2 regions of the Mesobacillus stamsii genome follow, and region 1 is predicted to be linked to the other one. Evidence: predicted binding sites of a transcription regulator. Region 1 holds the regulator's gene; the other holds the start of a gene.
The links. The regulator Rex, encoded in region 1, represses fermentation and respiration genes when NADH is low (regulators of the CRP and FNR family bind a similar motif). The targets are predictions, from matches to a motif close to TTGTGAAATATTTCACAA.

Region 2: qoxA (cytochrome aa3 quinol oxidase subunit II) is a predicted target of Rex. The motif match lies at 3,227-3,244, and genes of this name have one in related genera.

Annotation. Positions count from the first base shown of each region.
Region 1 covers NZ_JAUSUN010000025.1:4,243-9,983, reverse strand. The annotation lists gene groL (chaperonin GroEL) at 14-1,642, opposite strand; gene groES (co-chaperone GroES) at 1,750-2,034, opposite strand; gene J2S25_RS16010 (CPBP family intramembrane glutamic endopeptidase) at 2,375-3,106, shown strand; gene J2S25_RS16005 (YdiK family protein) at 3,110-3,313, shown strand; gene J2S25_RS16000 (redox-sensing transcriptional repressor Rex) at 3,338-4,003, opposite strand; gene moaC (cyclic pyranopterin monophosphate synthase MoaC) at 4,032-4,526, opposite strand; gene J2S25_RS15990 (ABC-F family ATP-binding cassette domain-containing protein) at 4,694-5,741, shown strand, end outside.
Region 2 covers NZ_JAUSUN010000006.1:110,931-116,671, forward strand. The annotation lists gene J2S25_RS07050 (YIEGIA domain-containing protein) at 1-791, shown strand, start outside; gene J2S25_RS07055 (capping complex subunit for YIEGIA) at 796-1,008, shown strand; gene J2S25_RS07060 (cold-shock protein) at 1,197-1,397, shown strand; partial or broken gene J2S25_RS07065 (DUF421 domain-containing protein) at 1,570-1,887, shown strand; gene J2S25_RS07070 (oxidoreductase) at 1,938-2,831, opposite strand; gene qoxA (cytochrome aa3 quinol oxidase subunit II) at 3,294-4,304, shown strand; gene qoxB (cytochrome aa3 quinol oxidase subunit I) at 4,294-5,741, shown strand, end outside.

The DNA.
Region 1 (5,741 bases):
TTGGAGGCACTTATTACATCATGCCGCCCATTCCACCCATGCCGCTCATGTCAGGCATGCCGCCGCCGTTTTCTTCTGGAATGTCAGCAACTACTGCTTCAGTAGTCAGGAACATTGCAGATACGGATGCTGCGTTTTGTAGAGCAGAGCGTGTAACTTTTGTTGGGTCAACGATACCAGCTTCGATCATGTTTACCCACTCGCCAGTTGCAGCGTTGAAGCCTGTGCCGACTTCTTCGCGCTTCAAGCGCTCAACGATGACTGAGCCTTCAAGGCCTGCGTTGTGAGCAATTTGGCGAACTGGTTCTTCAATTGCACGAAGAACAATGTTCACACCAGTAGCTTCGTCGCCTTCTGCCTGGATTTCGGATACTTTTTTGTATACGTTTAGAAGCGCAACGCCTCCGCCTGCAACGATCCCTTCTTCCACTGCAGCGCGAGTTGAGTTAAGGGCATCTTCAATGCGAAGCTTACGTTCTTTCAATTCAGTTTCAGTAGCAGCACCAACCTTGATGACTGCAACGCCGCCAGCTAGCTTTGCTAGGCGCTCTTGCAGCTTTTCACGGTCAAATTCAGAAGTTGTTTCTTCCATTTGCACACGGATCTGGTTGATACGGCTTTTGATTTGTGCGCTGTCTCCAGCACCCTCCACGATCGTGGTGTTTTCTTTTGTAACAACAACTTTAGAAGCGCGTCCTAAAGAGGTGATCGTAGCAGACTTAAGGTCGCGGCCTAATTCTTCCGTGATCAATTCGCCGCCAGTTAATGCAGCGATATCTTCTAGCATTGCTTTGCGGCGGTCGCCGAAGCCAGGAGCTTTTACTGCAACTGCGTTGAATGTTCCGCGAAGCTTGTTGACTACCAATGTTGCAAGTGCTTCTCCTTCAACATCTTCCGCAATAAGCAATAATGGCTTACCTTGTTGGACAACCTGCTCAAGAACAGGAAGAATTTCCTGGATGCTGCCAATTTTCTTGTCAGTAATCAGGATATATGGGTTTTCAAGAACTGCTTCCATTTTGTCAGAATCAGTTACCATATAAGGTGATGCATATCCGCGGTCGAACTGCATACCTTCCACAACATCCAATTCTGTTGTGAAGCCTTTAGATTCCTCGATTGTGATTACGCCATCGTTGCCAACACGCTCCATTGCTTCAGCGATCAATTGGCCCACTTCTACGTCATCAGCAGAGATTGCGGCAACTTGAGCGATAGAAGCCTTCCCTTCGATTGGCTTAGAAATAGCCTTTAACTCTTCAACTGCTTTAATAACAGCTTTTTCCATCCCTTTACGGATACCCATTGGGTTCGCTCCGGCAGTTACGTTCTTAAGACCTTCGCGGATCATCGCCTGAGCAAGAACGGTTGCAGTAGTTGTACCGTCACCAGCAACATCATTTGTCTTGCTTGCTACTTCAGCTACCAGCTTAGCACCCATGTTTTCGAATGCATCTTCAAGTTCGATTTCTTTTGCGATTGTAACACCATCGTTCGTGATTAATGGTGAACCAAATTTCTTCTCAAGTACCACGTTACGTCCTTTTGGTCCAAGAGTTACTTTTACTGCATTTGCAAGAGAATCTACGCCGCGAAGCATCGCGCGGCGAGCTTCTTCACTGAATTTAATTTCTTTTGCCATGGTAGAAAAACCTCCTTAGGATTTTTATTTGTTATATGAATCTCTACACTTTTGTTTGTGTCTAGCTTTAGCGCCTAGTCCCTCGAGACGTTGGCGCTTCCGCTATTCTATTCTACTACTGCTAAAATGTCGTTTTCACGTAGGATCAGGTATTCAGTTCCCTGATACTTCACTTCTGTGCCTGCGTATTTTGAGAAGATGATGCGGTTTCCGACTTCAACTTCAAGAGCAACGCGCTCTCCGTTTTCAAGTACACGGCCAGTACCAACAGCTACGACTTTTCCTTCTTGAGGTTTTTCTTTCGCTGTGTCGGGTAAAACGATACCGCTTGCAGTTTTTTCTTCAGACTCAACAAGCTCGATAATAATACGATCTCCTAATGGCTTGATCAAGTGAAACAACCTCCTCAAATTATATGTAGATTCTTGTTTATTAGCACTCACCTTTATAGAGTGCTAACACAATTTATATAATAATGAATCTCGATTTTTTTTGCAAGCAGGAAGGATAATTTTTTTATAAAATTTTCTAAACAGCTTCTAAACCGTCTTTCTTATTCTTATGTGGGATCGCTTATATGACCGCCTGTTCCCTGGAATTTTGCTAAAAATAGTTAGAAGACAACCTGATATTTGAACTTTCCCAACACTTACTAGTAAAATGGATAGATAGCATTTCTATAATAGCTGCACATCTTCAAATAAACCGATCCTACTAGAAGGAGTTTTCATTTTGAAAAAGGAATACTGGTTCGTCATTATTGCCTATATCGTCATGCAGATTTCCAGCTTGGTCGGTGTACCGTTTGTTGTCTTTATCGGAACTGCCATGGGAAAAAGTCTGGAGGAAATGCAAACCCTCGCGATTCCATACTGGCTAGTGATCAGCTTTTCACTGACACTCTTGATCATCCTTCTAATTTTAAGGAAGGAAAGAACGAAGGACACTGATTTTCGCGACGCTTCTTCACCGGCAAGCTCGGCTGCCTGGGCATTCGGCGGGGTATTTCTTGCCTTGTTTGCCCAGTCGATTGCAGGTACTATAGAAAGCATGCTGGGAATTGAAATGGGCTCAGAGAATACTCAGCAAATCATCAAACTGATTACACAATTCCCGGTTGTCATCCTTGTCAGCTCGATTATTGGTCCAATTCTAGAGGAAATCGTCTTCCGAAAGATTATTTTTGGGAGACTGCACCAGAAAATGAACTTTTTCTTTGCCGCCTTGATCAGTTCCGTTATTTTTGCGTTGGCCCATATGGAGCCTGAACATGTGATCCTATACTCAGCTATGGGATTCACTTTTGCCTTTCTATATGTGAAAACAAAACGGATCATTGTGCCGATCATTGCCCATGTTACAATGAATACAATGGTTGTTATGCTTCAATCGGTATTTCGAGAAGACATTGAGAGAATGATAAAAGAAGCAGAAAAAATTCAAAGCTTTATTGGGGGATTTTAAGTCATGAAGCAATCGCCTATATTTTCAGGCGTTGTCTATATCTTGTTAGGCAGCTTATTTACCTATTTCGCGATCCAGAATGTCAACGAAACAGGCTGGGGGTTTTTCAGCTATTTGCTCGTAGCCCTTGCAACATTCGACTTTGGGTCCGGCATCAGAATGGTCCTGTTCCATTTCAAACTGAAGAATAACCAGAATAAAAAATAGCTCCTTCATCTGAAGGAGCTATTTTTATTCTTCCACTTCCGTTATTTCCGCGTCGGTTGGATAATGCTTCAAGAAATAAATCAACGATTGCAATTCTACTGCGAGATCAATATGATGGATTCTGATGGAAGTCGGTACATTCAGCCTTGCCGGTGTAAAGTTAAGAATTCCCTTTACATTTGCCTGCACCAATCTGTCCGTAATCGACTGTGCCACGGTGGAGGGCACCGTCAGAATTGCAACCTGAATGCCTTCCTCTATAAGAACCTTGTCAAGATCATCCATGTGATAGACTGGTACATCGCCAATCTGTGTTCCCACCTTATTCGGATCAACGTCAAAGGCAATTTTAATTTTCGTATTATTGTTTTTGGAAAAATTATAGTTCAAAAAAGCGGTGCCCAAATTTCCGACACCGATTAGACCGACCTTTGTAAGTTCATCCTGGTCCAGCGTCTTTCGAAAAAAAGTCAGCAGATAGTTTACATTATAACCGTAACCCTTTTTGCCCAAAGCCCCAAAATAGGAAAAGTCCCTTCTGATCGTCGCTGAATCTACTTTGACAGCCTCACTCAGTTCCGCAGACGAAACCCTTTGCTTGCCTGAAGAATGCAAGTTCAATAAAAATCGGTAATAGAGAGGCAAACGTTTTGCCGTTGCTTGCGGAATCTTCATTCCATCGTTGGTCATTCTCAAATCCTCCACCCTGTTTGTATTTCTATTTTATCTTCTCATCTCGCTTAAAATCACCATTTTTCCCGCCGGTTTTTTCTAAAAGATATGTCTTGCCAATCACCATGCCTTTGTCTACGGCCTTGCACATATCATAAACAGTCAGCGCGCATGCAGATGCTGCTGTTAACGCTTCCATTTCTACACCTGTGTTTCCTTTCGTTTTAACTGCTGCAGCAATTGCGAGAGTATAGTCACTCCCATTTTGCTCCCAAGCAAATGAAATGTCTATGCCTGTTAAGGGAATCGGATGGCACATAGGAATAATCTCGGAAGTCTTCTTGGCTGCCATGATGCCAGCAACCTGAGCGACCGCTAGTACGTCGCCTTTTTTTATTTTATTTTCGGTAATTCTGCCATATATATCTTCATTAACGGTAATGCTTGAATGGGCAACTGCCGTACGGACGGTCTCTGGTTTTTCACTGACATCGACCATCTTCGCTCTTCCCTCATCATTAAAATGCGTAAATTCTGCCATGCTCAAGCTCCTTTCAACCAAATAATACACTATTTTCACAAACTTGTGTGTGAACTTTGTTTCTATCCTTACATGTTAAGGCTGAATGTCTCCCCTCACAAGCAAATATTGCCGAGCCCTTTAGTTTGGGTTACACTATCCATAAGGCATTAGAGGTGAAAAAAAAAATGATTTTATTACAAGTTAATCAGCTCTCAAAATATTTTGCGGCTGATCTTATTTTAGCGAATATTAAGTTTGAAATACAGACTAATGATCGAGTTGCCCTGGTCGGCAGGAATGGTGCTGGAAAATCAACCCTGCTGAAAATCATTGCTGGCTATGAATCACATGACGGTGGAGACATCATCCGCCCGAAAGGCACATCGATCGGCTATCTTGCCCAGAATACCGGACTGGAATCCGAGAAAAGCATCTGGGAAGAGATGCTCGCTGTTTTTGACGAATTGCGCAGCATGGAAAAAGAGCTGCGGCGGCTTGAGGAGACCATGTCTGATCCTGGAATCCTTTCCAATGAAGCAGAGTATGCTAGAATTTTGAAAGATTATGACCTTTGTCAAGTTCAGTTCAAGGAGCAAGGCGGTTATCAATACGAAGCAGATATTCGTTCGGTCCTTCACGGCCTGAACTTTCAGTCTTTTGATTATTCCACAAAAATCTCCACTTTAAGCGGTGGACAGAAAACAAGGCTTGCACTCGCTAAGCTGTTATTAACGCATCCTGACATCTTGATCCTTGATGAGCCGACAAACCATCTTGACATAGATACACTTTCTTGGCTTGAACAGTATCTTCAAGGCTATGATGGGGCCATTTTGATTGTTTCTCATGATCGTTATTTTCTCGATAAGGTAGTGAACCAGGTATACGAAATCTCCCGCCATCAGCTGACGAAATTCCCAGGAAATTACAGTTCGTATTTGCATCAGAAAGCCGCAAATTACGAACGCGACCTGAAGCTTTATGAAAAACAGCAGGATGAAATCTCCAAGCTTCAGGACTTTATCCAGCGGAACCTTGCCAGGGCCTCGACAACAAAACGCGCCCAAAGTCGCCGGAAGCAGTTAGAGAAGATAGACCGAGTGGACAGGCCGTTAGCTGACGAAAAATCCGCTTCCTTCAGCTTCCAGATCGAGCGCCAGAGCGGAAATGATGTCTTGAGAGTGGACGCCCTTTCAGTTGGCTATCACAACCAGCCCGTGTCAAAGGATATTA
Region 2 (5,741 bases), on a different contig from region 1:
ATGGTTATCTTACGAACCTTGTGACTGGATTTGTAGCAGCAGCTCTCGGAGCCGTAGCAATTCCAGCTCTAATGACAAAGAACTTTATTGCCGTTACCTTCCTGACATTGGCCATCCAGCAGTTCCGAGACGTCAGAAAAGCCGAAAGAGAAAGCTTGAAAGATCTGGAAGATGCAGAATATACAAGCAGGGGAAATGCCTATATCGATGGAATCGCCAAAACTTTCGAGGCTCGCAATTATTTTGCACTGATCGTTTCATTCGGATCTGCACTGACAATGCAATTAATCAACAGCAAGATCATGGCGATTAATATCGTGTCAGGTATTATCACCGGTTTTATCCTTTTATTTGTACTGAAACGATTCTCTAAAGGAAAAACGATTGGAGACATAGCGGAAGTTGAATCAGGAATCATATCCCTTAAAAACAATGATTTATATGTTAATGGTATCTATGTAACAAATCTGCTTGGATCGGATGATGCATCGTCTTTATTTCAAAAAGAGGGAATTGCCGCTGTGATCAGTCCCAATGAGGAAAGATTCCGAATCACTTTGGATCATTTTGGTCAGCAGCAAGCTGCCTTGTTTGAAGCTACACGGACACTTGGCCTTAAACGCTACCACTATACAAGAAAGGATTTTGAAAATGGAAAAGTCATCATTACCTTTGTTCCCATACTTAAAGACGCCGACCGTTTAATCGAAGCAATCAAAAAAACTCCACTGCTTGAAAGTACAAAAAAGAACAAAGATGTTCTTAGCACTAATTTTGTTGGGAGGAATTAAAAATATGGGACAGGAAATAGGCGGAATTCCCCGATTTGATATCATTGCCTTGGTCACCCTTTCTAAAGACCGGGTGATCGGCGGACGGCAGCTAACCTTGCTTGCGGAGAATAAAGAAGAACAAGATGCAATCTCTCAGGAACTAGCAACAACGCTCAAGGGAGACATAGTGAAACTAACATTTGGCGACCAGATGGTGGTTAGGAGGACTCAATAAATCCCTTCGTTTTAAAATGGGTAAATAGAATGAAATCTCTCTTTTTCGTTTGCTTTTAACACCATTATTTGATATGATGGAGTAGAATTATTTTTGTTCGGTGTAAAGGATAGAAATTATTTCGTCTTAATGATCACTTTGGGCAAGGATAGTAACATTTGTGCGAATGGCACTAGGAGGTAAAAGTAATGGAACAAGGTACAGTAAAATGGTTTAACGCAGAAAAAGGTTTTGGATTCATCGAGCGCGAAGGTGGAGACGACGTATTCGTACACTTCTCTGCTATCCAATCCGAAGGTTTCAAATCATTAGACGAAGGACAAAAAGTATCTTTCGACGTGGAGCAAGGCGCTCGCGGACCACAAGCTGCTAACGTAACAAAACTATAATCGTTTTCTGAAAAGAAGAAGGTTCCTTTCGGAACCTTCTTCTTTATTATTCCAGATCCCATTCCTGCTACGGATTTCTTCCACACTCCCTCACTCACGGTTTTACATTTCCAACTTCAAACTCATAGAATATATTTTACCTGATTGCAAATAATTTAGAAAAAATGTCTTTTCATTAAGCGATGTCGATTATGCTATCTTTGAAACGGATGGAAAGCTTTCTGTTATGAAAAAACCGAACAAACAAATAGTTACGAAAAAAGATTTAAATATTGCCGTTACACAAGGTAATTTTGTTCCGCTTTCGACAGAACTCATAGCTGACGGTCAGGTCAATCTTCAAAATCTGGCTAAAATGAATAAAGATCAAAGCTGGCTCGTGCAACAGCTGCATCAATCTGGTACCAATTCATTGGATGAGGTGTTTTTTGCAGAAATCCAGCCTGATGGAACACTCTATATAGATAAAAGAGATGATTTGGTGCATTAAATAAATAGATGGTCCTGCCAGATTGAGCAAGACCATCTATTATAAAAAGCCTAAAAATGATAAAAAACATCTGTCATTTCTTCAGAAATGGACCACAATCTATTCATCGTTTCTATGTTATACACATTTGAAGCCGGTACTTCAATCGCAGGATTCCCCTTTCGATTCCCTCTTCCGTCCGGTCCGATGTACTCCCCGCCTTTAAGGCTGTCTTCCGTAGCTGCATAAATTGTTGGCAAAGAACCCTTTTCAGCAGGTTGTGTAATGAATTTCATCAGTCCTTTTATAAAAGCAGGTGTTTCTCCTTTTCCGAAATGAAATAGATTCGTATTTGATAATCCAGGATGGCAGGCAACACTTATGCTCTCTATCTCATGCTGTTTGAAGCGATTATCCAATTCTTTGGCAAACAAAAGATTTGCAAGTTTACTCTGACCATAGAACTTCATTGCCTTATAACCTTTTGACCCATCTAAATTGTCAAAATCAAGCTTTGCTCCTCTATGGGCAATACTGCTCAAAGTAACCACACGTGAACCCGGTGTGTTTTTTAATAGTGGCAGTAATAGTCCGGTTAAAGCAAAATGACCTAAGTGATTGCTGCCAAACTGAAGTTCAAAACCATCCTTTGTCTTTCCATAAGGAGGAATCATGACTCCGGCATTATTAACCAAGAGATTCAAGAATTCGAACTTCTCCATAAAACTTTTTGCAAAGTTGCGAACACTTTTAAGGTCAGCAAGGTCAAGCTTCATTATATTTACTTTAGCATTTGGATTTTCCCTCAAAATGGATTCCAAAGCTATCTGGCCCTTACTCTCATTTCGAACAGCTAGAATGACAAATGCTCCCTTTGCTGAAAAATACTTTGCTGCCTCAAAGCCGATTCCACTATTTGCACCTGTGATAACGGCTATCTTCCCTGATAAGTTGTCTGTTAACATAACTACTTTATTCCTCCATTCAAACGCGAGCCGAATTCTGTTAATCCGCCTCTTATTGTATCATAACTAGGCTTTTTAAATGGTTAATCCAACCCTATCCTCACCATACCAATTTCTGATATCAACATGTTCGTGAATGATTAATCAAAAAATCTACACAATTAGCTTTCATTTCCTCGTTCCCATTAAATTCATCCCTCCTAGCTTCCCTTTTTACGTCAATATCTGTTGTTAGAAATTCACGAAGATGCCAATTTTTGTTTTCATAATTTGTTCACAATTATCCTCAAAACTGTAACAATTGCCATGTTAGAATAGTTATAAACAAACATGTGTGATATTTATCACACTTTTTACCACAACTTACCGTTTATTTTGGAGAAAGTATGATAAATTTGTGAACTTATAAACATAAGTTTGTGATAAAATGTACAAGGATTAATTTTGAAAGGAGTTGCAGTGATGAAGAAATCAAAACTTTTTTTGGTCTCCCTCACCTCGATCATAACTGTGCTGCTGCTTAGTGGCTGTGAAAACAATATGGTAGTTTTCAACCCAGAGGGACCAATCGCAAGGCAAATTCTTGAGCTAATCAACTTTTCGATAGCTTTGTTGCTACTTGTTACAGTGGTTGTTTTTGGACTGTTCGCCTTTATTGTCTGGAAATACCGCGAGCGAAAAGACAATTTGGATTATGAGCCACCGGAAGAGCACGGAAGCACAGCATTGGAAATTATTTGGACAGTGATTCCTATTTTGATTATCGTTGCCTTAACCATCCCAACTGTCAAAACAATTTATGCAATAGACGAAATACCTAAAGGCTACGAAGATAAAAAACCGCTTGTTATTAATGTCACTTCCGCTGACTGGAAATGGATTTTTAGCTATCCAGAACAAGGGATTGAGACAGTTAACTATGTGAATATTCCTGAAGATCGTCCAATTGATTTTAAATTGACTTCCGCAGGTACGATGCAAAGCTTCTGGGTACCTGCACTTGGCGGCCAAAAATACTCTATGGCCCATGCCGAGACCCAGCTCTACCTTGTCGCTGACAACCCTGGCTCATTTGTAGGCAGAAATACAAACTTCAATGGCCAAGGCTATGCAGGAATGGAATTCGAAGTCCTCTCCCAGACACAGGAAGATTTTGACCAGTGGATTAAGGACGTAAAAGAAACGGCACCTAAAATGACTCTTGAAGAGTATGAGAAAATGCTGGAGCCATCACACTTCGGCCGCAAGACATTCTCCAATAGTCATCTTGAATGGGTTGATCATTCCGATCCTCACTCCAAGAATTACACCAACCCTGAATTGTATGACAGAGGACATGGCTGGCCAGGTAAAATTTTTGAAGACAAGAATAATTACAAGTACAAAAATACAGACAGTAACAACTCGGAAACGATGAATCAGAAAGACTCAGAAGCTGAGGATCCAAACGGAGGTGGGCACAGTGGGCATTAAATGGGATGAATTTTTCGTAACCGGCGATCCACTGATTTTTGCTTCACAGATCGGGATTGCTCTGTCGTTAGTTGGAGCAATAGCCGGAATCACTTATTTTAAAAAATGGAATTACCTTTGGACTGAATGGCTGACAACTGTTGATCACAAGAAAATAGGTATTATGTATATTTTGCTTGGTGTCGTGATGTTTTTCCGCGGCGGAGTTGATGGATTGATGATGAAAAGTCAGACAGCAGTTCCGGAAAATGAATTCTTGAATGCACAGCATTACAATGAAGTTTTTACGACTCACGGTGTCATCATGATCTTGTTTGTTGCGATGCCATTGTTGATCGGTCTCATGAACTTTGCAGTGCCATTACAGATAGGTGCTCGGGACGTTGCTTTTCCTCAGCTAAACGCACTTAGTTTCTGGCTGACTGCAAGCGCTGCTGCGCTGTTTAACCTTTCATTCATTATCGGTGGTTCCCCAGATGCTGGGTGGACTTCCTACTTCCCTCTTGCCGGCAAAGAATTCAGTCCAGGCATCGGGAATAACTTTTATGCTGTGGCTTTGCAAATAGCTGGTGCTGGAACTTTGATGACCGGTATTAACTTCATAGTTACAGTGTTAAAAATGAGAACCAAAGGCATGACATTGATGAAGATGCCAATGTTCACCTGGACTTCGTTCATTACATCGATCATTATTGTTGCTAGTTTTCCTATTTTTACAGTTGCGCTAGCGTTGATGACATTTGACCGCACATTTGGGGCACACTTTTTTACCATTTCCGGTGGCGGGATGGATATGCTATGGGCAAACCTGTTCTGGTTATGGGGACATCCAGAAGTGTATATTGTCGTCCTGCCAGCGTTCGGGATGCTGTCAGATATTATCTCTACATTCGCCCGCAAAACGCTTTTTGGTTACAAATCAATGGTCGTTTCCATTGTGCTGATATCTGTTCTAAGCATGCTTGTTTGGGTACACCATTTCTTCACAATGGGCAATAATGCAGCTGTGAACTCCTTTTTCTCGATCACAACAATGGCAATTGCGATTCCAACTGGTGTGAAGGTGTTCAACTGGCTGTTCACAATGAGAAAAGGACGGATCAAGTTTACGACTTCCATGCTTTGGGCACTTGCATTTGTTCCAAACTTTGTGATTGGCGGAGTGACAGGTGTCATGCTTGCTATGGCAGCAGCTGATTATCAATATCACAACACGTTGTTTCTGGTTGCACACTTCCATTATGTTTTGATTCCTGGTGTTGTGTTCCCGATCTTTGCTGGCCTTTATTACTGGTGGCCGAAAATGTTCGGCTACATGCTGAATGAAAAAATCGGAAAATGGCATTTTTGGCTATTCGTGATTGGCTTTAATGTTACATTCATGCCAATGTTCTTCTTAGGGCTTGATGGTGCAGTCCGCCGTGCATACACCTACTC